2 regions of the Bacillus sp. SORGH_AS_0510 genome follow, and region 2 is predicted to be linked to the other one. Evidence: a T-box and tRNA genes for the amino acid it is inferred to sense, from the RefSeq annotation. Region 2 holds a T-box; the other holds one or more tRNA genes.
What was found. A T-box is a leader RNA that pairs with one kind of tRNA and senses whether it is charged. The one in region 2 lies ahead of ileS (isoleucine--tRNA ligase), so its partner is inferred to be a tRNA-Ile.
Positions count from the first base shown of each region.

Region 1 (15,339 bases), 1.0 Mb from region 2:
CATCCAATACACGATGATTTCGAGTACATGGAGCATCTTCTTTTTTTTGATAAAAAGAAATAAAGCAAGCACATTTAAGACGATATAAAAGAATAAAACCATTCGAGTTAACCCCTTTGATGTTGCTTATTTCCTTTGCATATCACTTATCTTGTTCTAAGTAAAAGGTATTTATTATACATTGTATTTTCTTACACTTTGAGCGAAATTATTTGGAATCGAAAAAAAGTAAGTGCCATCTGAATTCGGCGATGGCACTTCCTTTTTTATAGAATTCCAGGCTTGATTAAGCTCATACTGGCGTCCCACAATTTCCGGGAAGATTCCTGATCATTTGCAGCCTCAGTGGTCTCAGCCTCTTTACAGTTAACAAAGAATTTACCACTTACACCGGCAACCTTCGGCGAAGAAGCCAGATAAACAGGTGTTTCTGCTCCCTTTTCTGCTTTTGCTGAGAGGGTCTTAAATAGAGTACGGAGAATCCAAGGCATATCATGCATTAGATTAGACCGGATAATTCCAGGATGCAGACTGTTGACTGTAATTGGCTTTCCTGCCAGGCGCTGTGAAAGCTCCTTCGTAAATAAAATAAGTCCTAACTTTGTCGGACCAACCGCTCTGAAAAATGCATAGTTTTGTTTAGTCATAAGGTCATCAAAGTTCATTTTAATTCCGTTGTGTTTGGATGCCACATTAATAATGCGCCCCTCTCCACTTGATTCGAGCGAATCCAATAACAAATGTGTGAGGATGAAGTGGGATAAATAATTGGTGGCAAAGGTCGTTTCAATGCCATCTTCTGTCTCAGAACGCTTAGATAAAAAGACCGCCGCATTATTGATCAGAACATCTAGCTTATTATACTTTTTCTTGAATTCTTCTGCCGCCTGTTTCACTGATCGCTGAGAAGATAAATCAGCTAAAAGCAGGTCTACTTGGCTGTTACCAGTTTGGTCGATGATCTCTTGACGCGCTTTTTGGCCCCGCTCTTCATTTCGGCACAATAGAATAACCGTTGCCCCTTTTTTAGCTAATTCCAACGCAGTTGCTTTACCTATCCCTGAGTTTCCGCCTGTTATTAAACAAATTTTCCCCTTCATCTCGGTTTCTCTCCCTATAAATATCTAATTTAGTACGTTCTCTTTTCAATTTTTCCGTATGTTTTACCATGAATCGCATTTAGTACAGGCTCAGATGCGAGAAAATCATGAGGGAAACCAAGTTCAATTTTACTTGCTTCATTTAATCGGCTAAGATGTTCAGTTGAAAGCTGGAATGTTAAACTTTCCAGATTGTCCTTCATTTGCTCTTCTCGTTTTGCACCAATTAGTGGAATCACTGTCCCCGATTGCTGTCGCACCCAATTTAGTGCTACTTGGGCAGGTGAAACGTTAAGTTCTTCCGCCACTTCGTCAACAACTGCAGAAATCGCTCGGTTTCTTTCATTTAATCGTGCACTTTGCGGAGATAATCTACCTTTTTCAGCAGATGGGTTATTATATTTTCCTGTTAATGCACCGCCAGCTATCGGTGCCCAAGCCGTCACCCCAATATCAAGGCTTCGAGCCATCGGTAATAAATCTCTTTCAGGTGTACGTTGTAATAAATTGTACTCTACCTGCAAGCCGATAAATGGCGTCCAGCCTCTTAGTGTGGCAAGCATATTAGCCTGAGAAACAATCCAAGCAGGCGTATCTGAAATTCCGACATAAAGAACTTTTCCGGAACGGACTAAATCATCAAGTGCTCGCATCACTTCTTCCACAGGGGTCATGAAATCCCAGGCGTGAAGCCAAAGTAAATCAATGTAATCCGTCTGAAGTTGCATTAAACTCTTTTCAACAGATTGAACAAGATTCTTCCGGTGGTTTCCACCACCATTAGGATCGTTAGGCCGGGTGTTAAGAGTATATTTTGTAGCCACAACGAACTGCTCGCGCTGCTCCCGAATAAACTCTCCCACATATTTCTCACTTGTGCCATTTGTGTAATTTACAGCCGTATCGATAAAATTTCCGCCGGCTTCCACGAACGCTTGAAAAATTTTATGACTTTCTTCCTTAGAGGCACCAAAGCCCCAATCTTCCCCAAACGTCATTGTTCCTAGTGCTAATTCTGATACTCTCAAACCACTTTTTCCTAGTACTTTATACTTCATGAGATACTCCTCTCTCCTTGGTCAGAATTAATATGATGCTTTTAAGTGATCTACTAACTTTTCCGCGCTTTCCCGAACTTGTTCGTTAGTTAGGAAACGGACTCCCTGTGCTGTAAAAGTTGGCAAAAAGCGCATGCCTGTCAGGTTTGCAGTTGCCTGGAATGGCTTCGTTAGCTCACTCATGCTGTAGTGATTATAACCACCTGCTTGGTAGGCTGCTTCCGGTCCCCCGGTTGAAATCGCCAGCATAAATTCTTTTCCACGTAATCTCGTTCCTTCTGAACCATATGCCCATCCGTAAGTGAGAACAACATCCTGCCATTCCTTTAATAGAGAAGGACTGCTATACCAGTAGAACGGGAACTGGAAGACAATTCTGTCGTGTTCAAGCAATAGTTTCTGTTCATGAGCCACGTCAATTTTTCCATCCGGATAAGTTGCGTACAATTCATGTACCGTAATATCTTTTTCTTGATGTAACCGATCGGCCCACATTTTGTTGATGACTGAATTTTGTAAGTTTGGATGTGCGACAATAACTAATGTTTTCATGGTGAATTCTCCTTTATGAATCGAATATTTTAGGATTATCTTGCCAACATTGTTTTACTCTAAAACAAGTAGTTGGACTTACGTTTGTATATACAAATGAATAGTTAAAAAATATTACTTTTCTTCAAAAATAACTTCTACCTCTTCTTTTGTTTCATACATGCTATAGAATGTTTCAGCAATGTTTTCAGCAGAGTAGTACGTTCCTTCTTGAACAAACCCTTTGATTGTTAGTGTTCCGACATAGATTCCTTTGCTACTTAATTCTTGATGTAAGCTATATGCTAAGTTCCGAATGCCTGCTTTGCCTATCGCTAAGGAAGCATAATCGGCATATGGATATAATGCTAGCCCGCCACCAGTTAAAAGAAGCGTTCCTTTTTCCATATATGGTGTTACCTCTTTTACACTTGTAAGAGCACCAGCTACACTGATTTTGAAATCTTTGACCAGGTCATCCATGCTTAATGTTGTTGGCTTTCCTGGTTTGCCTGCTGCTGCATTGTATAAAAGAACATCGATCTTTCCATAAGTATTAATTACTGAATCAATTGCCGCTTTTAATGACACCTCTGAGGAAACATCCCCTGGGAATCCTTTTGCCGTAATTCCTTCTTTATTCAGCTCTTCTTCGTATTTTCGTAATGCATCTATACCTCTTGATACAAGGGCAATTTTAAAACCTTCCTTGCCAAATCTCTTTGCAGTACTTAAACTAATCCCTGGCCCTGCACCGACAATCAACAATACCTTTTCTTTCATAAAATAGCCTCCATGTTCAAGTTTTCTTTATTTGTATATGCAAATGATGGGGTAAAAAAATTACAGTTCTTTTTCTAGTTTATTGCTCGCATCGTGAAGCATCATGCTTAAATCCTTACTGAATTCGCGTCCTAAAATGTCGGAGTAACCCATAAAAAATTCTTTTAATGAAACGCGGAACTGGTGGTAAACCTTTTCTCCCTCATCAGTTAAAGAGATGTGCGTTTGTTTGCCGTCTATTTTACGTGTGACCAGCTTTAATTTCTCTAGTTTATCTATAAATCTTGTACTGGTTGATGGAGCAATAGATAGTTTTTGACATAAAACTTTTTGAGTGATTTCCGGATGGAATTTTACAATCATAATCATATATAGATATGAAGGCGCAAGTTCCCCAAAATCAAACGTCTTCTCAGCCAATTTAGAAATATTACGAGCAAATCGGCTAGCAGTAAAATATAAACAATGAATTAATACTTGTTCTTCTTCATTCATTATTGCTCAGTCCCTTTTTTCATTTGCATATACAAATTAACACGGTTTATCATTTTAGTCAACTAAGATAATTCAGTTTTCTTGTGATATTTATCGACAGTATATATTATTAACAGTGTTGGAAAAACTAGATTGTAAATTTTTAACAAAGGATGATATAGATGAAAGCATTGCTTTTACATGATAAAGGTCTTTGGAAAGAGATGAAGCTAGAAGAAATAGATATTCCAAAACCAAGTGCAGGAGAGTTATTGATTGAGGTTCATGCCGTAGGACTCAATCCGGTTGATTATAAGACGGCAACCGGCGGTAATCCAAATTGGTCATACCCTCATATTTTAGGTTTAGACGTTGCTGGAGTTGTTTCAGAAGTAGGTGAAGGTGTAACTGGTTGGGAAAAAGGCAACCGAGTAGTCTACCATGGCGACCTAACGAAAAAAGGCGGTTATAGTGAATACGCAGTGACAACTGCACACACAGTTTCTCGAATTCCAGATCAAGTAACCTTCGAAGATGCTGCTGCTTTACCCACAGCGGGATATACTGCATACCAGTCTTTATTCCGTAAGCTGCCAATGGACCGTATTGATACCCTTCTCATTCACGGCGGTGCCGGTGGTGTAGGTGGTTTTGCAGTTCAATTAGCGAAGTGGGCTGGTAAAACCGTTATCTCTACAGCTTCTCGTCATAATCATGAGTATGTTCAATCTCTTGGTGCTGATTATGTTATTGATTACCGAGAAGAGAATGTGAAAGCAAAGGTTATGGAGATTACTAATGGCCGAGGAGTAGATGCCGTGATTGATGCGGTAAGCCGTCAGAGTGCCACTGATTCACTTGAAATGCTCGCCTTTTTAGGACACATCGTGCATATTGCCGGTGCACCAGATTACACACAGGTGAAGCCTTTTACCAAAGCAATTTCTTACCATGAGATTGCCCTTGGTCCTGCTCACCAATCCGGTGATCGAAAAGCACAAGAGGATTTAGGAATGATGGGGAATGAAATGCTTGCTTTAGTGGCAGAAGGCAAAATTTCTTCCATGTTAAAAGAAGTAATTACACTTGAACAAGTCCCTGAGGCACTATCCAGACTTGTTGAACGCCACGTGAAGGGGAAAATTGTAGCAAAAATAAAATAGATAAAATTAGGCGAACAGATGTATACTGTTCGCCTTTTTAGAATTTGTGTAGGTAATGTGGATTCGCTGATAAAATCGTATATTCGCTGATAAACGCCTCCAATTCGCTGATAAGAGCCCAAAATTCGCCGATAAACCCATAAAATCCGCTGATAAGGTGTAATTTTATACAGATCAACATCAAGGGAACTGATCAAGAATTACGAAAAATAGCTATTTTTTATTAAATGCAGTACCCGATCGACTCTGATGATATATATTCATAGCAGAATGTGACCCTTTTGCTATCACATCTCTCAATATCTTTGCCATTACCCCGCTATAAACAAGACCATTATCTCCGTATGCAAAGACAAAATAACAATTAGGGAACTCTTCATATTGCCCAATCATAGGCAAGCCGTCATGGGTCCCTCCATAAAAAGCTCCTAAATAATACTCTGGGTAAACATCGATCGTAGGAAAAAGTTTGTTAAATTCCTCAATTAACTTCTCTTTCTTATGCATTATCTTGGAATCCCGATCTTCAGCATAAACAGTGTTATCGTCTAATCCACCAATAATCACTCGGTTATCCTTCGTCGTCCGCATATAAATATATGGACGCGCTGTCTCCCATATAAGGGTCTGTTTATACCAATCTGAAAAGCTTTCTACCGGGTTAGTAACAACAGCATACGAGCTTGAAATTACAGCATTCTTCTCTTTTTTAAATTCCATTCCCTCATACCCAGCAGCTATAATGACTTGCCGAGTCTTAATGGAATGTCCATTCTCTGTAAAAAAAGTAGCCCCGTCTTCATGAAATTGTTTACCGTTGATTCTAGTATTTTCATAAATCCTAACTCCGTTTTTTTGAGCTTCTGAAAGAAGTCCATAATTATATTTAAGCGGATTAATCTCACCATCTTGATATAAATATAGTGCTGCTTCTTTTTTGAAAGGGTAGCGTTCACTAATTTGCTTTTGTGTGAGGCAATCTACTTTAAAATTATGTTTTTGCAGATAATAGAATTCTTTATTGAGTTTTTCTACTCCTGCTTGATCACTCGCATAATAAAGACTGTCCCTCCTATAAAATTCAGGGTCCATGTCCATCCTTTGAGACGTTCGTTCAATATCATTAATCGCTTCTTCGCAGAGCTTGGTATGGAGAATAGCCGCTTCCTCTCCAAAGGTATTCACTAACTCAAATAGCATTTTATCTCCCAAATATTGAATAAGAGCTGTATTGACACTTGTACTTCCTTTACCAATTTTTCGTTTATCAACAACTACAACATCTAAGCCTGTTTCACTTAAATAGTAGGCGCACTGCGCACCAGAACTGCCACCACCTATAATAAGTACATCACAACTTATATCTTCCTCTAAAACAGGATATGTAGGTGCTTTGGGGATGGTGGTTTCCCAATAAAACTTTCCACTTTGTAAATCCATTAAGGCCACTCCTTCAAATTGACTGATACTTGTAGTATCTCCTTTGAAAAAGTAATCATCCTTGCCAACATCCATACAAACCGTCATGGTTTACCTTCAACACACTTTCTTGCTACTACAATCTCCAAACCCCACCAAACATCTCAAGATAATCCGGTTGATTTGTTCCTTCAAGATTAATTAGAAAAGGCGTTTCCCCTTTTTCTTTTAATACCTTTTTCGCTAAACCCTCTCCAATTGGTGTACAAAACAAAAGACTTGTGCCTAAGAGTTCTAGTTTACTACATTTGGCATTCAAGGCTTCGTCTATAAATGCCTCACCCGGCTCTAGATTTAATAAGCTCCCCCACTTAGTTATAGTTCTTTCAAAGTCATGTACCACAAATGCAACACTTTCAAATGCTAGATTGTCTAATGGGTGTGTTTCTACTAATCCCTGCTCTTTTAATTCTACAAGCCTCTCTTCATCCGACTTCTCCCACTCGATGAAAAATGGCATAGTAAGTTCATTGGGTTCATTTTCTAAAAATAAGAGCGACCACTTAATGATTTGTCCATCCGCCCGAACTCGTTCACCAGGATACGGACCATATACGGCATATCCCTCTGCTTTTAACCTTTCAGCTAATTCTTGCATTCCTCTTGCACGAACAGCGATTTTAGCAGGACCCTCTTGTCCTTTTTTTGAGAGTTGGTCTACTATTTCAGTAATCAATTGATTGTTTTCTTGTTTCTCAGTGATTGATAAATCTTCAATTCCTAAAAACTCAATATAGCTTAACCCAAAGTAGGATAAAGTGTTATAGGTTCCCCACTTTTCATGATGTCCACCATGGATAGCATGAATTCCTATTTTGCTTAAAGTCTGTAAGGCTTCCTCTGGTTTTCTTAGAAAAATAACTAAGTGATCAAACGAAAGTAACATGTGGAATAACTCCTCTCTTCATACTTTAAATTTAGCTGCTGAATAGGCAATTAGGATGTGGCTTGCATAAGATACGCTAATAACAAATATGATTAAAATAAGAATCCTAAAAAAGGAGCCGGTGGAATGATAATTTTCAATAGGATTGCTTTGTTTTTTGTCATTTTATACTCTGTTACCATTATCGTAAATACCTATTTAGGAGAAAATGAACGGGTACAGTCCAATGTCATTTACTTTTTAATGAATGGGTTTGCTTACATTGTATCAGCATTAGAAGTGGAAAGAGAAAAGGAACTACTGGAAGTATCATAGATCTAGAGGGTTAGTTAATCGAAAAAAAAAGCGACTGCTTATTAGCAATCGCTTTTTTACTATTTTAGTGGGCCTAAATGGACTCGAACCATCGACCTCACGCTTATCAGGCGTGCGCTCTAACCAGCTGAGCTATAGGCCCATTTTGGAGCGGGTGATGAGAATCGAACTCACGACATCAGCTTGGAAGGCTGAGGTTTTACCATTAAACTACACCCGCATTATTATGCTGATTATTAATAGGAAAAATAATGGCGGTCCGGACGGGACTCGAACCCGCGACCTCCTGCGTGACAGGCAGGCATTCTAACCAACTGAACTACCGGACCATATTGCGGGGACAGGATTTGAACCTGCGACCTTCGGGTTATGAGCCCGACGAGCTACCAGACTGCTCCACCCCGCGACAATAGAAAATATTACATTTTGTGCATGCCATTTGTTTGAAGACCGCCCCGATTTCGGAAAGCATATTCAAGCTGTGGCTCAATCGTTGCGCTGTAGATAATTCGAAGAAGCCTATTCGAACGTGCTCCACCCCGCGACAATAGAATATTGATTTGTAAAATAATATGGCGGAGGAAGAGGGATTCGAACCCCCGCGCGGTTTAACCCGCCTGTCGGTTTTCAAGACCGATCCCTTCAGCCGGACTTGGGTATTCCTCCGTACATATATGGTAGCGGCGGAGGGGATCGAACCCCCGACCTTACGGGTATGAACCGTACGCTCTAGCCAGCTGAGCTACACCGCCAAATAGTTATTAAAGTTATGGTGGAGCCTAGCGGGATCGAACCGCTGACCTCCTGCGTGCAAAGCAGGCGCTCTCCCAGCTGAGCTAAGGCCCCATATTATAAAATAGTTCGGACTGGTCGGGAAGACAGGATTCGAACCTGCGACCCCTTGGTCCCAAACCAAGTGCTCTACCAAGCTGAGCTACTTCCCGAAATATAATGGCGCGCCCGAAAGGAGTCGAACCCATAACCTTCTGATCCGTAGTCAGACGCTCTATCCAATTGAGCTACGGGCGCGTATATATGAAAAGTAAAGTGGTGCCGGCGAGAGGACTTGAACCCCCAACCTACTGATTACAAGTCAGTTGCTCTACCAATTGAGCTACACCGGCAAATAATTTGAAAAGTTATATGGTGGAGGATGACGGGATCGAACCGCCGACCCTCTGCTTGTAAGGCAGATGCTCTCCCAGCTGAGCTAATCCTCCATAAATGGTGACCCCTACGGGATTCGAACCCGTGTTACCGCCGTGAAAGGGCGGTGTCTTAACCGCTTGACCAAGGGGCCACTTTAAATCTTGACGCCTAAATCGCCAAAAAATAAAGTTTAGCCTGGCAACGTCCTACTCTCACAGGGACTTTCGTCCCAACTACCATCGGCGCTGAGAAGCTTAACTTCCGTGTTCGGTATGGGAACGGGTGTGACCTTCTCGCCATAGTTACCAGACTATTTTATTTGAGAGTTCGTTCTCTCAAAACTAGATAATGTAGAAGAAAATTCAATAAACATTTGAGTTCGCTTTAAAACTTGGTTAAGTCCTCGAACGATTAGTATCAGTCAGCTCCACATGTTACCACGCTTCCACCTCTGACCTATCAACCTGATCATCTTTCAGGGTTCTTACTAGCTTGACGCTATGGGAAATCTCATCTTGAGGGGGGCTTCATGCTTAGATGCTTTCAGCACTTATCCCGTCCGCACATAGCTACCCAGCGATGCCTTTGGCAAGACAACTGGTACACCAGCGGTGCGTCCATCCCGGTCCTCTCGTACTAAGGACAGCTCCTCTCAAATTTCCTGCGCCCACGACGGATAGGGACCGAACTGTCTCACGACGTTCTGAACCCAGCTCGCGTACCGCTTTAATGGGCGAACAGCCCAACCCTTGGGACCGACTACAGCCCCAGGATGCGATGAGCCGACATCGAGGTGCCAAACCTCCCCGTCGATGTGGACTCTTGGGGGAGATAAGCCTGTTATCCCCGGGGTAGCTTTTATCCGTTGAGCGATGGCCCTTCCATGCGGAACCACCGGATCACTAAGCCCGACTTTCGTCCCTGCTCGACTTGTAGGTCTCGCAGTCAAGCTCCCTTGTGCCTTTACACTCTACGAATGATTTCCAACCATTCTGAGGGAACCTTTGGGCGCCTCCGTTACTCTTTAGGAGGCGACCGCCCCAGTCAAACTGCCCACCTGACACTGTCTCCCACCCCGATAAGGGGTGCGGGTTAGAATTTCAATACAGCCAGGGTAGTATCCCACCGACGCCTCCACCGAAGCTAGCGCTCCGGCTTCTACGGCTCCTACCTATCCTGTACAAGCTGTACCAAAATTCAATATCAGGCTACAGTAAAGCTCCACGGGGTCTTTCCGTCCTGTCGCGGGTAACCTGCATCTTCACAGGTACTATAATTTCACCGAGTCTCTCGTTGAGACAGTGCCCAGATCGTTACGCCTTTCGTGCGGGTCGGAACTTACCCGACAAGGAATTTCGCTACCTTAGGACCGTTATAGTTACGGCCGCCGTTTACTGGGGCTTCGATTCAGAGCTTCGCTTGCGCTAACCCCTCCTCTTAACCTTCCAGCACCGGGCAGGCGTCAGCCCCTATACTTCGCCTTGCGGCTTCGCAGAGACCTGTGTTTTTGCTAAACAGTCGCCTGGGCCTATTCACTGCGGCTCTTCGAGGCTATTCACCTCAAAAAGCACCCCTTCTCCCGAAGTTACGGGGTCATTTTGCCGAGTTCCTTAACGAGAGTTCTCTCGCTCACCTTAGGATTCTCTCCTCGCCTACCTGTGTCGGTTTGCGGTACGGGCACCTTTTATCTCGCTAGAGGCTTTTCTTGGCAGTGTGGAATCAGGAACTTCGGTACTAAATTTCCCTCGCTATCACAGCTCAGCCTTTGCGGAAAGCGGATTTTCCTACTTTCCAGCCTAACTGCTTAGACGCGCATATCCAACAGCGCGCTTACCCTATCCTCCTGCGTCCCCCCATCACTCAAACGATAAAGAGGTGGTACAGGAATATCAACCTGTTGTCCATCGCCTACGCCTTTCGGCCTCGGCTTAGGTCCCGACTAACCCTGAGCGGACGAGCCTTCCTCAGGAAACCTTAGGCATACGGTGGATGAGATTCTCACTCATCTTTCGCTACTCATACCGGCATTCTCACTTCTAAGCGCTCCACCAGTCCTTACGGTCTAGCTTCAACGCCCTTAGAACGCTCTCCTACCACTGACATCTACGATGTCAATCCACAGCTTCGGTGTTACGTTTAGCCCCGGTACATTTTCGGCGCAGAGTCACTCGACCAGTGAGCTATTACGCACTCTTTAAATGGTGGCTGCTTCTAAGCCAACATCCTGGTTGTCTAAGCAACTCCACATCCTTTTCCACTTAACGTAAACTTTGGGACCTTAGCTGGTGGTCTGGGCTGTTTCCCTTTTGACTACGGATCTTATCACTCGCAGTCTGACTCCCACGGATAAGTCTTTGGCATTCGGAGTTTGTCTGAATTCGGTAACCCGATGAGGGCCCCTAGTCCAAACAGTGCTCTACCTCCAAGACTCTAACAACGTGAGGCTAGCCCTAAAGCTATTTCGGAGAGAACCAGCTATCTCCAAGTTCGATTGGAATTTCTCCGCTACCCACACCTCATCCCCGCACTTTTCAACGTGCGTGGGTTCGGGCCTCCATCCAGTGTTACCTGGACTTCACCCTGGACATGGGTAGATCACCTGGTTTCGGGTCTACGACCACATACTCATTCGCCCTATTCAGACTCGCTTTCGCTGCGGCTCCGTCTCTTCAACTTAACCTTGCATGGGATCGTAACTCGCCGGTTCATTCTACAAAAGGCACGCTATCACCCATTAACGGGCTCTAACTACTTGTAGGCACACGGTTTCAGGAACTATTTCACTCCCCTTCCGGGGTGCTTTTCACCTTTCCCTCACGGTACTGGTTCACTATCGGTCACTAGGGAGTATTTAGCCTTGGGAGATGGTCCTCCCTGCTTCCGACCGGATTTCACGTGTCCGGCCGTACTCAGGATCCACTCAGGAGGGAACGAAGTTTCGACTACAGGGTTTTTACCTTCTCTGACGGGCCTTTCCAGGCCGCTTCATCTACCCCGTTCCTTTGTAACTCCATATAGAGTGTCCTACAACCCCAAGAGGCAAGCCTCTTGGTTTGGGCTATGTCCCGTTTCGCTCGCCGCTACTCAGGGAATCGCGTTTGCTTTCTCTTCCTCCGGGTACTTAGATGTTTCAGTTCCCCGGGTATGCCTTCAATACCCTATGTATTCAGGTAAAGATACTGTTCCATTACGAACAGTGGGTTTCCCCATTCGGAAATCTCTGGATCAAAGCTTACTTACAGCTCCCCAAAGCATATCGGTGTTAGTCCCGTCCTTCATCGGCTCCTAGTGCCAAGGCATTCACCGTGCGCCCTTTCTAACTTAACCTAAAAGGTTTATTACTCTATATATAATAGAGAGAAAACTAAAATGGCGATTACTCGATGTTTCTTGACTTTCTTCTTTACGATTATCTAGTTTTCAAAGAACGAAGTTCTGAGAGAAATTGCACTCTCAAAACTAAACAAACAGAAAACAATCAAACAAACATGTTTTGTCTGGCTCATATGTCCAGCTTATATCCTTAGAAAGGAGGTGATCCAGCCGCACCTTCCGATACGGCTACCTTGTTACGACTTCACCCCAATCATCTGTCCCACCTTAGGCGGCTGGCTCCTTACGGTTACCCCACCGACTTCGGGTGTTACAAACTCTCGTGGTGTGACGGGCGGTGTGTACAAGGCCCGGGAACGTATTCACCGCGGCATGCTGATCCGCGATTACTAGCGATTCCGGCTTCATGTAGGCGAGTTGCAGCCTACAATCCGAACTGAGAATGGTTTTATGGGATTGGCTAAACCTCGCGGTCTTGCAGCCCTTTGTACCATCCATTGTAGCACGTGTGTAGCCCAGGTCATAAGGGGCATGATGATTTGACGTCATCCCCACCTTCCTCCGGTTTGTCACCGGCAGTCACCTTAGAGTGCCCAACTGAATGCTGGCAACTAAGATCAAGGGTTGCGCTCGTTGCGGGACTTAACCCAACATCTCACGACACGAGCTGACGACAACCATGCACCACCTGTCACTCTGTCCCCCGAAGGGGAAAGTCCTATCTCTAGGAGTGTCAGAGGATGTCAAGACCTGGTAAGGTTCTTCGCGTTGCTTCGAATTAAACCACATGCTCCACCGCTTGTGCGGGCCCCCGTCAATTCCTTTGAGTTTCAGCCTTGCGGCCGTACTCCCCAGGCGGAGTGCTTAATGCGTTAGCTGCAGCACTAAGGGGCGGAAACCCCCTAACACTTAGCACTCATCGTTTACGGCGTGGACTACCAGGGTATCTAATCCTGTTTGCTCCCCACGCTTTCGCGCCTCAGCGTCAGTTACAGACCAGAAAGCCGCCTTCGCCACTGGTGTTCCTCCACATCTCTACGCATTTCACCGCTACACGTGGAATTCCGCTTTCCTCTTCTGCACTCAAGTCCCCCAGTTTCCAATGACCCTCCACGGTTGAGCCGTGGGCTTTCACATCAGACTTAAAGGACCGCCTGCGCGCGCTTTACGCCCAATAATTCCGGACAACGCTTGCCACCTACGTATTACCGCGGCTGCTGGCACGTAGTTAGCCGTGGCTTTCTGGTTAGGTACCGTCAAGGTACCGGCAGTTACTCCGGTACTTGTTCTTCCCTAACAACAGAGCTTTACGACCCGAAGGCCTTCATCGCTCACGCGGCGTTGCTCCATCAGACTTTCGTCCATTGTGGAAGATTCCCTACTGCTGCCTCCCGTAGGAGTCTGGGCCGTGTCTCAGTCCCAGTGTGGCCGATCACCCTCTCAGGTCGGCTACGCATCGTCGCCTTGGTGAGCCGTTACCTCACCAACTAGCTAATGCGCCGCGGGCCCATCTGTAAGTGTCAGCCGAAACCGACTTTCAGCTTTCCCTCATGTGAGGAAAAGGATTATCCGGTATTAGCACCGGTTTCCCGGTGTTATCCCAGTCTTACAGGCAGGTTGCCCACGTGTTACTCACCCGTCCGCCGCTAACCACCGAAGTGATTCGCTCGACTTGCATGTATTAGGCACGCCGCCAGCGTTCGTCCTGAGCCAGGATCAAACTCTCCAAGAAAGTTGATTAGCTCATTTTGTTACGTTGGCTAACTTCAATTAAGAAGTTAAATATTATTGTTTGTTGACGTTTTTGTTTGTTTAGTTTTCAAAGAACAATTTTGTGCTCTTCATCTGAGCGACTTTAACATCTTAACACGATTAATACTAAGATGCAATATATTTTCTACATTCCCACTTAAGGGATTGAAGAGACAGAAATAAAAATTTCTGTCTTCGCCTGGCAACGTCCTACTCTCACAGGGACTTTCGTCCCAACTACCATCGGCGCTGAGAAGCTTAACTTCCGTGTTCGGTATGGGAACGGGTGTGACCTTCTCGCCATAGTTACCAGACTATTTTATTTGAGAGTTCGTTCTCTCAAAACTAGATAATGTAGAAGAAAATTCAATAAACATTTGAGTTCGCTTTAAAACTTGGTTAAGTCCTCGAACGATTAGTATCAGTCAGCTCCACATGTTACCACGCTTCCACCTCTGACCTATCAACCTGATCATCTTTCAGGGTTCTTACTAGCTTGACGCTATGGGAAATCTCATCTTGAGGGGGGCTTCATGCTTAGATGCTTTCAGCACTTATCCCGTCCGCACATAGCTACCCAGCGATGCCTTTGGCAAGACAACTGGTACACCAGCGGTGCGTCCATCCCGGTCCTCTCGTACTAAGGACAGCTCCTCTCAAATTTCCTGCGCCCACGACGGATAGGGACCGAACTGTCTCACGACGTTCTGAACCCAGCTCGCGTACCGCTTTAATGGGCGAACAGCCCAACCCTTGGGACCGACTACAGCCCCAGGATGCGATGAGCCGACATCGAGGTGCCAAACCTCCCCGTCGATGTGGACTCTTGGGGGAGATAAGCCTGTTATCCCCGGGGTAGCTTTTATCCGTTGAGCGATGGCCCTTCCATGCGGAACCACCGGATCACTAAGCCCGACTTTCGTCCCTGCTCGACTTGTAGGTCTCGCAGTCAAGCTCCCTTGTGCCTTTACACTCTACGAATGATTTCCAACCATTCTGAGGGAACCTTTGGGCGCCTCCGTTACTCTTTAGGAGGCGACCGCCCCAGTCAAACTGCCCACCTGACACTGTCTCCCACCCCGATAAGGGGTGCGGGTTAGAATTTCAATACAGCCAGGGTAGTATCCCACCGACGCCTCCACCGAAGCTAGCGCTCCGGCTTCTACGGCTCCTACCTATCCTGTACAAGCTGTACCAAAATTCAATATCAGGCTACAGTAAAGCTCCACGGGGTCTTTCCGTCCTGTCGCGGGTAACCTGCATCTTCACAGGTACTATAATTTCACCGAGTCTCTCGTTGAGACAGTGCCCAGATC
Region 1 is NZ_JAUTAU010000001.1:4,583,094-4,598,432, forward strand. Features, by position in the region: gene QE429_RS23265 (hypothetical protein) at 1-102, opposite strand, end outside; gene QE429_RS23270 (SDR family oxidoreductase) at 267-1,100, opposite strand; gene QE429_RS23275 (aldo/keto reductase) at 1,130-2,158, opposite strand; gene QE429_RS23280 (NAD(P)H-dependent oxidoreductase) at 2,186-2,710, opposite strand; gene QE429_RS23285 (SDR family NAD(P)-dependent oxidoreductase) at 2,825-3,472, opposite strand; gene QE429_RS23290 (MarR family winged helix-turn-helix transcriptional regulator) at 3,533-3,967, opposite strand; gene QE429_RS23295 (zinc-binding dehydrogenase) at 4,129-5,109, shown strand; gene QE429_RS23300 (NAD(P)/FAD-dependent oxidoreductase) at 5,323-6,549, opposite strand; gene QE429_RS23305 (VOC family protein) at 6,665-7,474, opposite strand; gene QE429_RS23310 (hypothetical protein) at 7,601-7,789, shown strand; tRNA gene QE429_RS23315 (tRNA-Ile) at 7,858-7,931, opposite strand; tRNA gene QE429_RS23320 (tRNA-Gly) at 7,936-8,009, opposite strand; tRNA gene QE429_RS23325 (tRNA-Asp) at 8,042-8,118, opposite strand; tRNA gene QE429_RS23330 (tRNA-Met) at 8,122-8,195, opposite strand; tRNA gene QE429_RS23335 (tRNA-Ser) at 8,363-8,455, opposite strand; tRNA gene QE429_RS23340 (tRNA-Met) at 8,465-8,541, opposite strand; tRNA gene QE429_RS23345 (tRNA-Ala) at 8,560-8,635, opposite strand; tRNA gene QE429_RS23350 (tRNA-Pro) at 8,657-8,733, opposite strand; tRNA gene QE429_RS23355 (tRNA-Arg) at 8,742-8,818, opposite strand; tRNA gene QE429_RS23360 (tRNA-Thr) at 8,838-8,913, opposite strand; tRNA gene QE429_RS23365 (tRNA-Val) at 8,934-9,009, opposite strand; tRNA gene QE429_RS23370 (tRNA-Glu) at 9,015-9,089, opposite strand; rRNA gene rrf (5S ribosomal RNA) at 9,132-9,248, opposite strand; rRNA gene QE429_RS23380 (23S ribosomal RNA) at 9,330-12,265, opposite strand; rRNA gene QE429_RS23385 (16S ribosomal RNA) at 12,466-14,003, opposite strand; rRNA gene rrf (5S ribosomal RNA) at 14,221-14,337, opposite strand; rRNA gene QE429_RS23395 (23S ribosomal RNA) at 14,419-15,339, opposite strand, start outside.
Region 1: it encodes a tRNA-Ile, which carries the amino acid that the T-box ahead of ileS (isoleucine--tRNA ligase) is inferred to sense. The anticodon was not compared.

Region 2 (15,339 bases):
ATAGCTTACAAATGGAATGATAAACTGTGGCATTTCGAACACAGGCGCTTTCAAGACTGGTGAGAAATCCACAATTCCTACTATAAGTGCGTATATATACCCAACGATAATCCCCGCTAAAATCGGAATAATACTCAACATTTTTTTCGCATATATGGAGAAGATGATCGTCGCTGCTAATGTTACAAGGGCTGCAGAGAAATGAAGCATGCTGTACTTACCAGCAGGATTATTCATTGCCATTCCTACAGCTGTTCCTGATAGTGCTAAGCCAATGACGATAATAACTGGACCTACCACGATAGGTGGCAGTAAGTTCATAATCCATTTATGTCCCGCCTTACTAATAACTAAAGAAACTATTCCATATACGAGACCTGCAAGAAATGTACCCACCATTGCTGCTCCTGGTCCCCCTGCCGCTTTGGCTGCAACTACCGGAGCAATAAAGGCAAATGATGAACCCAAGTAAGCTGGTACTTGCATTTTTGTAATTAGTAAAAAGGCTAACGTTCCAAGTCCACTTGAGATTAGCGCAATCGCTGGACTTAAACCTACAAGGTATGGAACCAAGATTGTTGCCCCAAACATTGCAAATAAATGTTGTAAACTTAAAGTAAGCAATTGGGATGGTTTTGGTTTATCTGTTACATCTAGGATAGGTTTATTATTCATTGTTTTCTCCCCTAATTTATTTTCGATTATCTTTTATTTTCTACTATTGCCATAAAAAAAACCCTCTTTTGCCACGGAGGGTACAAAGAGGGTATGGAAATGCCGTAATGAATAATTCTCGGCGTTCTCCCCTTTGTCAGCCTCACAGGACTGCCTTTAAAAAGGGCTGCTATTTATTTGTCAAAAATGCTTACTTGATCCACCTTATCGACTTCTGCTAATTCAACAACAATTTTTTCTTCGCTTGATGTCGGAACGTTCTTTCCTACATAGTCTGCACGGATTGGAAGCTCACGATGGCCCCTGTCCACTAAGACAGCCAACTGGATAGCACCCGGACGACCTATATCCATTAATGCATCTAGACCCGCTCTTACCGTTCTACCTGTATATAAAACATCATCTACAAGAATGACTTTTTTATCACTAATATTGACTGGTATATCAGAACCTTTCACGAGTGGTTCTTGATTGTCCGTTTTCTTCGAAAGATCATCACGATATAGGGTAATGTCTATTTCACCTACTGGAATCGGACTGCCTTCGATTTCTTCAATTCTAGAAGCAAGTCGGTTAGCTATATAAATACCTCGTGTGCGAATCCCCACAAGGATACAATCTTCTATACCCTTGTTTTTTTCAATAATTTGGTGGGCGATCCTTGTTAGTGCTCTCCCTATTGCTTGTTCATCAAGAACGATCGCTTTTTGGTTCATATGACACACCTTCTTTTTTATAAAATAAAATGGCTCTGTTAAACTTGCCTGTTGATTTCCGCTCCAGGCACGAGCGGTTCGTGGGTATTTCGGCGAGCCTCCTCGACGTAAGCGTCTGCGGGGTCTCCCCTGAACCATACTCCCACAGGAGTCTTCGTGCCTTCCACTCCAATCAACAGGATGTATAAACCAACACTGTTCTTTAACACAGTCTATAAAATAAAAACCTCTCACCGATTTTGGCGAGAGGTTGACGAGTTAATTTCATTAGATATAGGCATACCTAGCCTACACCATTAACCGTTCCTTCTCAGCCTCACGGGACCAAATTAAAGGACTTATAAACTATAGTCATCTTACTAGATATTTCGTTTTTCGTCAACGGTTATTTCGCAATTTTTGAAGAAGCTGGTCGAAATCCTCCGGAAGCGGCGCTTCAAACTCTAGATATTCGTTTGTTCGTGGATGCACAAATCCAAGAACACCAGCGTGTAGAGCTTGTCCATCGATATCTAACGTTTTTTTCGGACCATATTTTGGGTCACCGGCTAATGGATAGCCAATATACTTCATATGCACACGAATTTGATGAGTCCTGCCTGTCTCTAATTGACATTCTACAAATGTAAAGTCCTTAAAGCGGTCAATGACATGAAAATGAGTAACAGCATGCTTACCTTTATCAACCACAGTCATACTTTGACGATCTTTTGGATCTCTTCCTAGCGGAGCATCAATCGTACCAAAATCATGTGGAATAACCCCATGTACAATCGCTTTATATTTTCTTGTAACTGTTTTTTCAACCAACTGATTAACAAGACTCTCATGCGCCATATCATTTTTGGCAACCATTAATAAACCAGAAGTGTCTTTATCAATACGATGAACAATTCCAGGTCGTAGGACACCATTAATTCCTGATAAGTCTTTACAGTGAGCCATTAAACCATTAACCAATGTTCCTGTCATATGTCCAGGTGCAGGATGGACGACCATCCCTCTTGGTTTATTAACAACTAAAACATCTTTATCTTCGTAAAAAATCTCTAAATTTAGATCTTCTGGTACAACATCCAATTCTTCTGGATCAGGAATAGTAATTTCAATCCTGTCATTCGTACTGCATTTATAATTTGTTTTAATGGATTGCCCATTTACAAGGACATTCTCATCTTTAATCCACTGCTGAACTTGCGACCTTGACCACTCTTCATTAAGGCTAGAAATAACCTTATCAATACGATCACCTTTTTGCTCTTCAAGAATGGTGTGTTCCATTTTCTCCATGTAATTTCTCCTTTGATTCTCTCTCTTCACGCAGCATTTGAATCATTAATACGATAACTCCAACGACTAATGCTGAGTCTGCAATATTAAAGACAGGAAAATTATAGGTGAAAATATAAGTGTGAATAAAATCCACCACTTCTTTCCGAACAACACGGTCTATGAAATTCCCGATTGCTCCACCTAGCATTAAAGCTAAAGATACCCCTAATAACCATTTTCCTCTTGCAGCTTTATGAATATAATACATAATAGCAATTATGACTATAATTGTAATTCCATAAAACAACCACATTTGTCCTTGTAAAATTCCCCATGCTGCACCACGATTACGGTGAGAAGTAATATACAAAATATTGTCGATGATGGGTATACTGTCACCTAAATTCATTTTACTTACAATTAACCATTTTGTAATTTGATCTAATAAAATAACAAAAAGTGCGATTAAGTAATAAAACACTAAGAAATACCCCCAAGTCTAAACTGACTTACTTCTTAAGCATTTTAGCATACTTTTTCGCGAAACGACAATGTAACCTCATAAAAATGAAGTAGAAATCGTTTTTTTGTAATACGTTTGCAAATTTTGAGATTCTTCCATCGACTTCATTGTCGGGATCATCGACAGTAAATCTTCCGGAATTAGTTCCCCTGAAATTTCACAATGGCCAAAGCTTCCTTTCTCGAACTTGAGGATTGCAGTATTTATGTCTGCAAGCTCCTCCTCTAGAATAGATATCAGCCAATCCTGCCTTTTTTTAATTTGTAATGACTGTTCAATTTCTTCTTTTGTTTGACGGAGTTCTAAAAACAGCTTTTCCTGCGTGGCATTCATAGTTGTTACCTCCGTGAATCATTTGACTTATTATTTCCGGCAAGAAACAAATGACACCGTTAAACATTTGACAGCCACAACAACAATTAACGAAAAAGGGAAATTTTAATTAAAAAACCCTATGCATATTTGCATAGGGCGTTTATTGTTTATTATGTTAAGTGAGAATAGTTTTCTTTTACTACCTCTGCACAGCGCGGGCAAAGGGTTTCGTGTTCTACGTTTTGACCTACTTCTGGTGTCACAATCCAGCAACGCTCACATGTTTCTCCTTCAGCTTTTGTTACTACAATCGCTGATCCCTCAAGTTTAAGGGCATTTTCAGGTGCTTCCTCATAGGAACCAGCCACCTCAAAACCAGAAACAATAAACAACTGCTTTAAGTTTTCTTCGATTGAATCTAACAAAGCTTTTGACTTTTCATTCACGTATAATGTAATTTTTGCTGTTAAGGATTTTCCAATTACCTTTTGATTTCTAGCTTCTTCTAATGCCTTTAACACATCATCACGAAGCTTCATAAATGCAGTCCATTTTTCCTCTAAAGCCGCTGCTCCTGCAAGCTCCTTATATTCTGGAAGGTCAGTCAATTGAACACTTTCTCCCACCACATTAGGGATAAATTTCCAAACCTCATCTGCCGTATGTGAGAGAATTGGTGAAACTAATTTAGTTAATGCCACTAATGATTCGTAAAGAACGGTTTGAATAGCTCTGCGTTCTTGATTATTAGATGCCTCAATATAAAGAACATCTTTTGCAAAATCTAAGTAAAAAGCACTTAAATCTAATGTACAGAAATTATTTACAGCATGATAAATTCCTGCAAATTCATAGTTTTCATAAGCATGGTGAACATATTTGATCAGTTTATTTAATTTTACAAGCATGAACTGGTCAACTTCGCGTAAGTTTTCATAGGCAACTGCATCTGTAGCTGGATTAAAGTCAGCAAGGTTACCAAGTAAGAAACGGAAAGTATTACGGATTTTCCGATATACTTCTGCAACTTGTTTTAAGATCGCATCAGAAACACGTACATCTGCTTGATAATCAACAGAGGCAACCCAAAGTCGTAAAATATCTGCACCTAATTGATTCATAACCTTAGCAGGGACAACCACGTTACCTAATGATTTACTCATTTTTCTACCTTCACCATCAAGTGCGAAACCGTGGCTCAATACTCCTTTATATGGAGCTTTTCCTGTTACTGCCACTGCAGTAGATAGAGATGAGTTAAACCAACCGCGGTATTGGTCAGAGCCTTCTAAATAAAGGTCAGCCGGGCGAACTAAGTCCTCTCTTTCAAGAAGAACTGCTTGATGGGAAGAACCTGAATCAAACCAAACATCCATAATATCTGTTTCTTTTGTGAAAGTTCCATTTGGACTTCCAGGGTGTGTAAAGCCTTCTGGTAGTAATTCTTTGGCTTCTCTTTCAAACCAAATATTAGAGCCATGTTCGCGGAACAGTTCTGATACATGGTTGATTGTTTCGTCAGTTATAATTTCTTCACCGTTTTCTGCATAGAAAACAGGAATCGGTACACCCCAAACACGCTGACGGGAAATACACCAGTCTCCACGGTCACGGACCATATTAAATAGTCGTGTTTCTCCCCATGCTGGAACCCATTTCGTTTCTTTTACAGCTTCCATCAGTTCATTACGGAAATCTTTAATTGAAGCGAACCATTGAGCAGTGGCACGGAAAATTACCGGCTTCTTCGTTCTCCAGTCATGTGGATAAGAGTGAGTGATAAATGATAATTTTAACAATGCACCTGCTTCTTCTAAAGCCTCAGCAATTGGCTTATTGGCAGTATCATAAAATAAGCCTTCAAAGCCTGGTGCTTCGTCTGTCATCACACCCTTATCATCAACAGGGCAAAGGACTTCTAATCCATATTTCTGACCTACATAAAAGTCATCTTCCCCGTGTCCTGGAGCTGTATGAACGCAGCCAGTACCTGCATCAGTAGTTACGTGTTCACCTAACATCACTAAAGAATCACGGGAATATAATGGATGTGATGCGAGGATTAATTCTAATTCTGCACCCTTTACTTTTTGAACAACGGTTGTTTCTTCCCAGCCAATTTCTTTTGTAACTGTTTCTAAAAGAGCTTCGGCAACAAGGTACTTATTCCCATTCGTTGCTACCACCACGTAGGTTAAGTCAGGATGTACCGAAATTCCAAGATTCGCTGGAATCGTCCATGGCGTTGTAGTCCAGATGACAATTTGCGTATCAGTGTCAAGTACACCTTTACCATCTTTCACCTTAAACCCAACATAGATGGATGCTGAACGTTTATCTTGATATTCAATCTCTGCTTCAGCTAAAGCTGATTCACTTGATGGGGACCAATACACAGGTTTTTTACCTTTGTAGATGTATCCTTTTTTGGCCATGTCGCCAAATACTTTAATTTGTTGTGCTTCATATTCAGGTTTTAACGTAATATATGGATTTTCCCAATCGCCGCGAACACCAAGGCGTTTAAATTGGGTGCGTTGATTATCCACTTGTTCTAGTGCATATTTAGTACATAGTTGTCGGAACTCAGCAACTGTCATTTCTTTACGCTTAACACCCTTATTTGTTAATGCCTGCTCAATTGGCAGACCATGAGTATCCCAACCTGGAACATATGGGGAATGAAAGCCGCTCATTGATTTATAGCGGACAATCATATCTTTTAAGATTTTATTTAGGGCATGACCCATATGAATATCACCATTTGCATATGGTGGTCCGTCATGTAAGACAAACATCGGGCGGCCTTTTGTCCGTTCCTGTACTTTTTGATAAATATTCATTTCTTCCCATTTAGCCTGAATCTCGGGCTCCCTTTGGGGAAGATTACCCCGCATCGGAAACTCAGTTTGCGGCATCAATAACGTATCTTTATACTCCATTTTTCTTCCTCCTGATCATCCACTTCATATAACAGAATAGCCAATAGACAAATAAAAAAAACCTTCTCATCCCAAATAGGGACGAGAAGGTTTTATTCCCGCGGTACCACCCTGATAGATAATACCGATTCGTACTATCCTCTTAAGCATTCGTAACGTGAATAACACGCCTGAGCCTACTACCCATTTATAGAGGTTCGGTCCGGAACTCAAGGGTGATTTTCCAATTTTCTGCTTTACCGGGCTTTCACCATCCCCGACTCGCTAATTTTAAAGCTAATAAAAAACTGTACTGTCCCTATCATCGTCATTGCCATTCTATATAACTATCTAAAAATTATATGCTAACTAAATGGAATTCGTCAAGCTAATGAATCTTCTTCTTGATGAATTTTCAATTCTGTAGCATCTACTTCATAATCCAATAAATGATCCCAATCATCCGTATTTAACATATCAAGCTGTGCTTCAATCAGCATCTTAAAACGAGTACGGAATACCTTCGATTGTTTCTTTAGATCCTCGATTTCAAGCGCAATCTTTCTTGCTTTAGAAAGGGACTCATTCACAATTCGATCGGCATTCTTCTCTGCTTCTTTAATTATTAACTTCGCTTCCTTTTGGGCATTACGCTTTACTTCTTCACCCGCTTCTTGGGCTATAATAATTGACTTATTAAGTGTTTCTTCGATATTTACAAAATGACCAAGACGATCTTTCATTTCATTTAAACGTTCTTCCATTTCCTTTTTCTCTCTAAGAACTAATTCATAATCCTTAATCACCTGATCAAGAAATTCATTTACTTCATCTTCGTCATAGCCACGAAAACCTTTATTAAACTCTTTATTATGAATATCTAACGGCGTTAACGGCATTGGTGCCACCTCCATACAATCTATACATGTATATGTATTAGCAAGTATTCGACAAGTTTTTCGAAATTCCTGCTTTATCATTGAATTATTTTTGTTTTCCGACAATAATTCTCCATTTATCTTTTTTCGTCTTTCCCTCAATACCAACAATTTTTGCTCTGCCATATCCACGGACTGATAGCATATCACCTTCATCACAATCAAATGAGGGATTTTCTGTCAACGTCCAGTTAACTTTTACAAGACCATGTTGAATTAGGGCTTGGGATTTTTGCCTTGATAGATGATAAACTCCTGAAATAACCGTATCCAGTCGTAAAGAAGACACAGTTAGATCATTCTCTTCCCATAGTTCTCTGTTAGAGATTTGTTCGTCGGAACTTATTTCATCTAATCTTACCCCTGCCTTACCAATCGATTCAACATTATTTTGAATGTACGAACTAACCTCCTTGGCAGCAAAAAATTGAACCTTTCCATCTTTCATAAGTATGTCTCCAAATTTCCCCCGTTTAAGCCCTAGGGACATGAGTGTACCTAAAACCTGCCTGTGTTCGAGGGTAACAAACTTTGAAGGGTATTGGATTTCAAAAAGAGCAATTTGGAAATCTTCTTCACTTACCATTAAATAATCAGGGTAGAGAAGGGCTCTTTTTCGTTCTCCAGCAAGACTCCCACCAAAAAGCTGATATTTTACCTCATTATTTTCACCGATTAGAAGTTTAAGTATATGTTGTTCACGTGGATCAAGGAAATCTGTCAGCTTTGGAGCATACTGAGATTCCACTTGGTCTTTCCATTGTAAAACTTGATCAATATATTCCCGTTCTTCTAGTCGGAAATGCTGATATATGTTCATTAAAAAAACACAACCTAGTTACATTATTTAAATAAGCCACAGATAAACTCGGTGTAAACCTTGGGCCGCAAAGTTTAACACTAGGAATGCCACAATTGGAGAAATATCCATCATCCCAATTGGTGGAATAATTTTTCTAAATGGCTCTAGATATGGCTCACAGATTCTCCCTAGGAATCGACCAATTGTCGTTTCTCTCGCATTTGGAAACCAAGACATTAAGATGTAAATGATTAATGCCCAAGAATATAATTGAATAATCTGTTGTAAAAGGCCAAAAACAAATGCCATTTAATTACCACCTCGCACTTTGGTTATCGGGGTCCATTATAAGGTCCGAAATATTTCCTGAAACTTCTACATTATCAGGAGTACACAAAAAGATACTGCTACCTATTTTTTGAATATCCCCGCTAATTGTGTAAACAGCGCCACTTAAAAAATCAATAATTTGTCGTCCCTGTTCATTATCTATCCTCTGTAAATTTACTACAACTGCACGCCTATTTTTAAGGTGGTCAGCAATTTCAGTAGCCTCTGAATACGCACGTGGTTCCACTAAAATGACCTTAGATCCCTTTGAAGGACTTGCGGCTTTCTGAACACTTTGCAGACTAACTACATTTTGAGATTTGACAGGTAGTTGCTGTTTCTGCTTTTTGGGCTGCACTTTTTCTACATATTCATCATCATTATCATCATATTCTTCATCTAAAAAGAAAAATGTTTTAAGTTTTGATTTGATCGTCATCTTTTTCTCTCCTAACCTTCTTCACCGACAAGCGCTGTCCCTATTCTAACCATTGTAGCCCCTTCTTCTATCGCAATCGTAAAGTCATTAGACATCCCCATAGATAGCTCTGAACAAGGTGCATAAGATAGCTGTAAAGCCTGTACTTGGTCACGAAGTTCTCTTAGTTTTCGAAAACAATCACGGATTACCTGTTCATCATTGGTGAAAGGAGCCATTGTCATTAAACCTTCCACACTTATATTTTCAAATGGACGAAGGGACTCAATAAAATAAAGGGCTTCTTCTGGGGCTAGTCCGTGTTTAGATTCTTCACCAGAAACATTTACTTGAACAAGACATTTTATCTTCTGTCTCGCTCTTTTATTGATTTCCTCTGCTAAAGAAATGCGGTCCAATGAATGAATGTATTCCACTTTATCAATAATATTCTTTACTTTTCTCTTTTGTAAAGAACCAATAAAATGCCAGTGGGGCTTGTCCTTAAGTACATCCCACTTAGCAAGCAGGCCTTCATCGCGATTTTCTCCTAAATGAGTAACACCAGCCTCTAATGCCTCTTGGGCCCGTTCAACAGTGACATATTTCGTTACCGCAATCAATTTTACCTCAGTAGGATTCCTGTTGCCTTTCATGCATGCATCATCTATTTGCTGTTTAATTTGACTTAAATTATCTGTTACTCTCATAAATGGTCTGCTGTCTCCTTCCAACCAATAAAGCTTAACATTCTGCCTGTTTTTCCTTGGTCGCGGCGGTGGGAGAAAAACTCCTCATGATTACAACTAGAGCAAAATCTCGTAAGAAGGATATTTTCATCAGGAACACCTGATGCCATAAGGACTTGCCTGTTTACTTCACGCAAATCTAAGGAATACTGTCCTTCTGACACTACATTATAGGGTAAACTTCCACTACCTTCTAGTGTATTTTCTACTAGCTGAATAATACGTTTATCTACAATATAACATTTTTCGCAAATAGATGGACCTATTGCTACAAAAATCTGGTCAGGCTTAATTCCTTCTCGGCCCCAAGCTGTAACCATTTCTTTAGCAATTTGTCCTACAGTGCCTTTCCAACCGGCATGTGCGGTGCCAATCATTCTTTTCTTAGGAGCAATAAAAAAAAGAGGGACACAGTCAGCAAAGCATAGTGTTAACAGGATGCCCTCTTCATTTGTATAAAAACCATCCGTGCCTTTAAAGGAATCTTCATAGGAATTAGACCCCTTCCCGCGATCAACTTTTGTTACCTTTTTAAGAATGATATTATGGGTTTGTTCTGCACCAACCCAATAATTTAATGGGAAGTTTAATTGTTCAGATACTTTTTCCCTATTACCGCATACATCTTTTTTATCATCTCCAACATGAAAACCAAGGTTCAGTGTCTGAAAATAGCCCTTGCTTTCTCCACCATGTTTGGTAGTGAACCCTGCTGTCAAACCAGGAAATTGTTGCATCCAGCTATCAATAGTTAAATACGATTCATTGTGTAAAACAAAAGGTTCCATTTCAATACCTCTTATGTTTTTCTATAGTTTACCATGAAAAGAATGTTTGGTCACCGCAAAACAATATGGTCAAACTTCTGTTTCTTCAGCAATTCTTTCCTTTATCCCTTTGTATCTGACCAAAATAACATCTTGACCAATTTTTATAATATTTTGCCACGGAATCACAATGTCTTCATCTTTTCCAAAAAATCCAAGTACTCTGCCTCCACCTGAAATCACAACTGCTTCAATCTTTCCAGTAGTTAGGTTGATCTCAATATCACCAATATTACCTAACCTTTTTCCATCCGATACATTCACAACGTCTTTTATCTGGAATTCGGAAATCTTGACCACATACACCACTCCCAGTTTTATTACTATAAAGAATATATGTGCATGCTTAGAATTTTATTTTAAAAAGCAAAAATAAAGCTGCCCCCAAGGACAGCTTTAGCTCTGAATATTTTTATTCATTTGACGAATGGCAGCTTTCTCTAAACGTGAAACCTGCGCTTGAGAGATTCCGATTTCATCAGCAACTTCCATTTGCGTTTTCCCCTGAAAAAAGCGCTTACGTAAAATTAACTTTTCACGCTCGTTTAATCTGCGCATACCTTCTTTTAAGGCTATTTCCTCTATCCAATGTATATCCTTATTTTTTTCATCGCTTAATTGGTCCATTACGTAGATTGGGTCGCCGCCATCATTATAAATTGGCTCAAATAAGGAAACCGGGTCTTGGATGGCATCCAAGGCAAATACAATCTCCTCATGGGGTACTTCTAAGACCTTTGCGATTTCTTCAGCAGTTGGTTCACGTGAGGTTTCACTCATTAATCGTTCTCTAACCTGAAGGGCTTTATAAGCAATGTCCCTTAAAGAACGAGATACACGAATTGGATTATTATCACGTAAGTACCTTCGTATTTCTCCAATAATCATTGGAACGGCGTAAGTGGAGAACTTTACGTTTTGACCTAAATCAAAGTTATCAATTGATTTCATTAGTCCAATACAGCCAACCTGAAATAAGTCATCAACAAACTCGCCACGGTTATTAAACCTTTGGATAACACTTAATACGAGTCGTAAGTTTCCGTTGACAAGCTTCTCTCTGGCGCTTATATCGCCCTCTTGCATTTGCTTGAAGAGTATTCTCATTTCTTCGTTCTTTAACACAGGAAGTTTAGATGTATCTACACCGCAAATTTCAACTTTATTTCGAGTCAATCCTTTTCCCTCCTCACAGGAGCTGCTGTACAAAAAACAGTATCTCCTTGAGAAGGAAAAATATGCACATGTCCATGGAATCGGACATGTGCATATTTGTCGAAAAATGCATTATAAACAGGAAATTATAGGGTTTTATACCCTGAAAAAATTTTATTTTTTATACCATTTTATTGAATTCTTTTCTCAAACGTTTAATAATTCTTTTTTCCAACCGCGAAATGTAGGATTGTGAAATCCCAAGCATGTCTGCAACATCCTTTTGGGTCTTTTCTTCACCGTTAGTTAAGCCAAAACGAAGTTCCATAATCTGCTTTTCCCTATCAGAAAGCTGATGCAACGCCTTCGTAAGTAATTTCCTGTCAACATTTGCTTCTAAATCTTTAGTAATAATATCTTCATCTGTTCCTAGAACATCTGATAATAATAATTCGTTCCCATCCCAATCGATGTTAAGTGGCTCATCAAAGGATACTTCAGACCTGATTTTATTATTTCTTCGTAAGTACATAAGTATTTCATTTTCAATACATCTTGATGCGTATGTAGCAAGTTTAATTTTTTTCTCAGGATTAAAGGTATTAACTGCTTTTATTAGACCTATTGTACCGATACTTATTAAGTCTTCAATATTAATTCCTGTATTTTCAAACTTCCTTGCAATATATACGACAAGGCGAAGATTTCGTTCAATTAGCATCGATCTAGCTGCCTTATCACCTCCAGGAAGTTTGTTTAATAACATTTCTTCTTCATCTTTACTTAAAGGAGGCGGCAATGCTTCGCTTCCGCCAATATAAAAAACTTCATCCGTTTTTAGACCCAATTTGATTAATATCTTATACCAATAGTAGGATAAGCGAAGTCTCCATTTTTTCATGCATGTTCCTCCTTCTAAAATATGTTTTTCTGAGTATAGTAATATTAACTCACTTTCACTGATTCATCTGACTGCTTTGCCCCAGTTAACATTTTCGGATGAACAATACACTGAAAAGCATCATCCGGTGAAAGTTGCTGTGTGGTAAAAGATACAAGACCTTTCTCACATAAATATTGTGAACCATTTTGTTCAATCAAGATTAAATCGGGTTTAAGGGCAACAATGAGTTGATGCTCTTGTCCCACCACACTACAAGGGACAATCCTAATTTTATTTTGCCAATCAGGAGGAAACTCCTCATTACCCATGATTAGTTGTTCAGGGTCGACCGTCATCTTTCTTATTGGTTCAGGAAGAGCATCTAATTGGTTCTTAATTGATACAAACATGACAGGAAGCTTTGACAGCGGATCGTACAATTGATTGCCACTATCCACTAACCCCTTAAAGACCAAGCATATGTTTTCAATATTCACCCTTACATTGACGATTTGTTCAAACTGAATTTTGGTCATTTCCATACCTTCCACATTCTTCTTTGAAAAATGCCAGGCGATTGGAAACCCAATGAGAACAAACAGCCAACTTACAGGATCACCAAAACCTTTTACACTGGACATCAGCACCCTTGTTGTTAACTCAGAATCATATTGTATAAAATAATGGGTTCCCGTTAAGGCCCCACCAATTAAAAACGTCGACACATAAAGAGTCATTAATGCTTTAAGGAAGAATTTTAATCGCTTATACCCAAAAGTAACTATTACCATAAAAATAGAACATATTAATTTTGAAATTGGATGTCCTGTATATACATTTAGTGGTGTAAACGACAATATGATAATTAACGAACCAATAAATCCCCCAGCAAGTATCCTCCATAGATGTGTTCTTCGTTTAAGAAATATGGCAGTTAGATAGAGGAGAAGACTGTCAAATAAAAAATTAAGAGCCCAAATTACATCCAAATAAACAGTCAATAATCTTCCTCCTTTTATTCTATTAAAAGGTGAGTAATAATCTGTTTACGGAAAAGTATAACGTACTTGTATGGCTGAAGTGTGTCACTTTCTGTAATCAAAAAAACAGAAATTTCCACTATTCCCTACGGATTTTGTCATATTGTAAGAAAAGTGGAAGCGCTTTGTTCAGCCCCGACAGGCAAATGTTCTTTGGCAAGAAAAGTCCGCCATTTGACTTTTTTTGCCGAAGGTTATTTGACCCGAGCTGTAACAATCATCGCTTTATCAAGCCATGATTGTTACAAGATACTCAAGAAAGATTAATCAGGATGAAAATGGCTAGGCGCTGGAGCTAGACAATTCTCTAAGTCGAATTTTATACTTTCTTATAATTGAACAAAAAAGCATGGCCCTCTTTTGGACCATGCTCTCTTCATTAGATTACTATAATTATCTTCTGCGGTTGCGGTTACGTAGGAAGGTTGGAATGTCCAACGTCTCTTCTTGCGCTACATGTGTAGTACGGACTGGTTCCTGAGGAGCTTCTTCACGCTTATGCTCTCTCTTAACTGGTCCAACAGCAGGTTTTGCTTGTCCAAAAGATGGACGCGTTACTTTCTGTTGGATTCCTTCTTCGTTAAATCCAGTTGCGATGACAGTTACAATAATCTCATCTTTCAAGTTCTCATTAATGACAGAACCGAAGATCATATTCACTTCTTGATCAGATGCTGTAGCAACAATATCAGCTGCCTCTTGAACTTCATAAAGACTTAGGTTAGTTCCACCAGTAATATTCATAAGAACACCTTGAGCTCCATCTATTGACGTTTCTAATAATGGAGAGCTAATTGCTTTCTTTGCTGCTTCTGCTGCACGGTTTTCACCAGCAGATACACCAATACCCATTAAGGCAGAGCCTTTGTTAGACATTATTGTTTTTACGTCAGCAAAGTCTAAGTTGATTAATCCTGGTACTGCAATTAAATCAGAGATCCCCTGAACCCCTTGACGAAGAACGTTATCAGCTTCACGGAAAGCTTCAAGCATTGGAGTGCTTTTATCAACAATTTCAAGAAGGCGATCATTTGGAATAACAATCAATGTGTCTACAGCTTCCTTCATTGCACCAATTCCACCAGAAGCCTGGTTTGAACGCTTTTTACCTTCAAAAGTAAATGGTCGTGTCACAACACCTACTGTTAAAGCACCAAGGTCACGAGCGATCTGTGCAATAACTGGTGCTGCACCTGTACCTGTACCGCCACCCATACCCGCAGTAACGAATACCATGTCAGCACCTCTCAGTGCTTCTTCAATTTGTTCTTTACTTTCTTCTGCAGCCTTTTTACCAACCTCTGGATTAGCTCCTGCGCCAAGACCACGGGTTAATTTAGCACCAATTTGCATTTTTACTTCCGCTTTTGAAAGATTTAATGCTTGTGCATCTGTATTTACAGCAATAAATTCAACACCTTGCACTCCGTGTTCAATCATTCGGTTTACCGCGTTGTTTCCTCCGCCGCCAACTCCAATAACTTTTATTGTTGCAAGAGAATCTAAATTTGTATCAAATTCTAACATGACAAAATCCTCCTAATTCGTCGGTTTTCTCATTCGAAATGATTTATTCGAAGAAGTAACCTAGGAATTTTTTTACTTTCGATGACATTTTTTCTTCCGGATGTTTTTCTACTTTTGGTTTAGGTTGATGTTGTTTCGGCACTCTTTTTTCGATTGGCTCTGATACCGATGATGTTTGCCCAATGGTTCCACCTGGTAATCTAGCATTCTTGTAAGCATATTTAATTAAACCAACCGCCGTAGTATAC
Region 2 is NZ_JAUTAU010000001.1:3,562,415-3,577,753, forward strand. Features, by position in the region: gene QE429_RS18150 (solute carrier family 23 protein) at 1-675, opposite strand, end outside; gene pyrR (bifunctional pyr operon transcriptional regulator/uracil phosphoribosyltransferase PyrR) at 849-1,391, opposite strand; gene QE429_RS18160 (RluA family pseudouridine synthase) at 1,770-2,681, opposite strand; gene lspA (signal peptidase II) at 2,653-3,144, opposite strand; gene QE429_RS18170 (hypothetical protein) at 3,223-3,519, opposite strand; gene ileS (isoleucine--tRNA ligase) at 3,672-6,443, opposite strand; T-box leader at 6,518-6,757, opposite strand; gene QE429_RS18180 (DivIVA domain-containing protein) at 6,806-7,321, opposite strand; gene QE429_RS18185 (YlmH family RNA-binding protein) at 7,407-8,180, opposite strand; gene QE429_RS18190 (YggT family protein) at 8,208-8,471, opposite strand; gene QE429_RS18195 (cell division protein SepF) at 8,476-8,931, opposite strand; gene QE429_RS18200 (YggS family pyridoxal phosphate-dependent enzyme) at 8,943-9,620, opposite strand; gene pgeF (peptidoglycan editing factor PgeF) at 9,617-10,447, opposite strand; gene QE429_RS18210 (YlmC/YmxH family sporulation protein) at 10,517-10,786, opposite strand; gene sigG (RNA polymerase sporulation sigma factor SigG) at 10,883-11,662, opposite strand; gene sigE (RNA polymerase sporulation sigma factor SigE) at 11,823-12,542, opposite strand; gene spoIIGA (sigma-E processing peptidase SpoIIGA) at 12,587-13,525, opposite strand; gene ftsZ (cell division protein FtsZ) at 13,958-15,091, opposite strand; gene ftsA (cell division protein FtsA) at 15,135-15,339, opposite strand, start outside.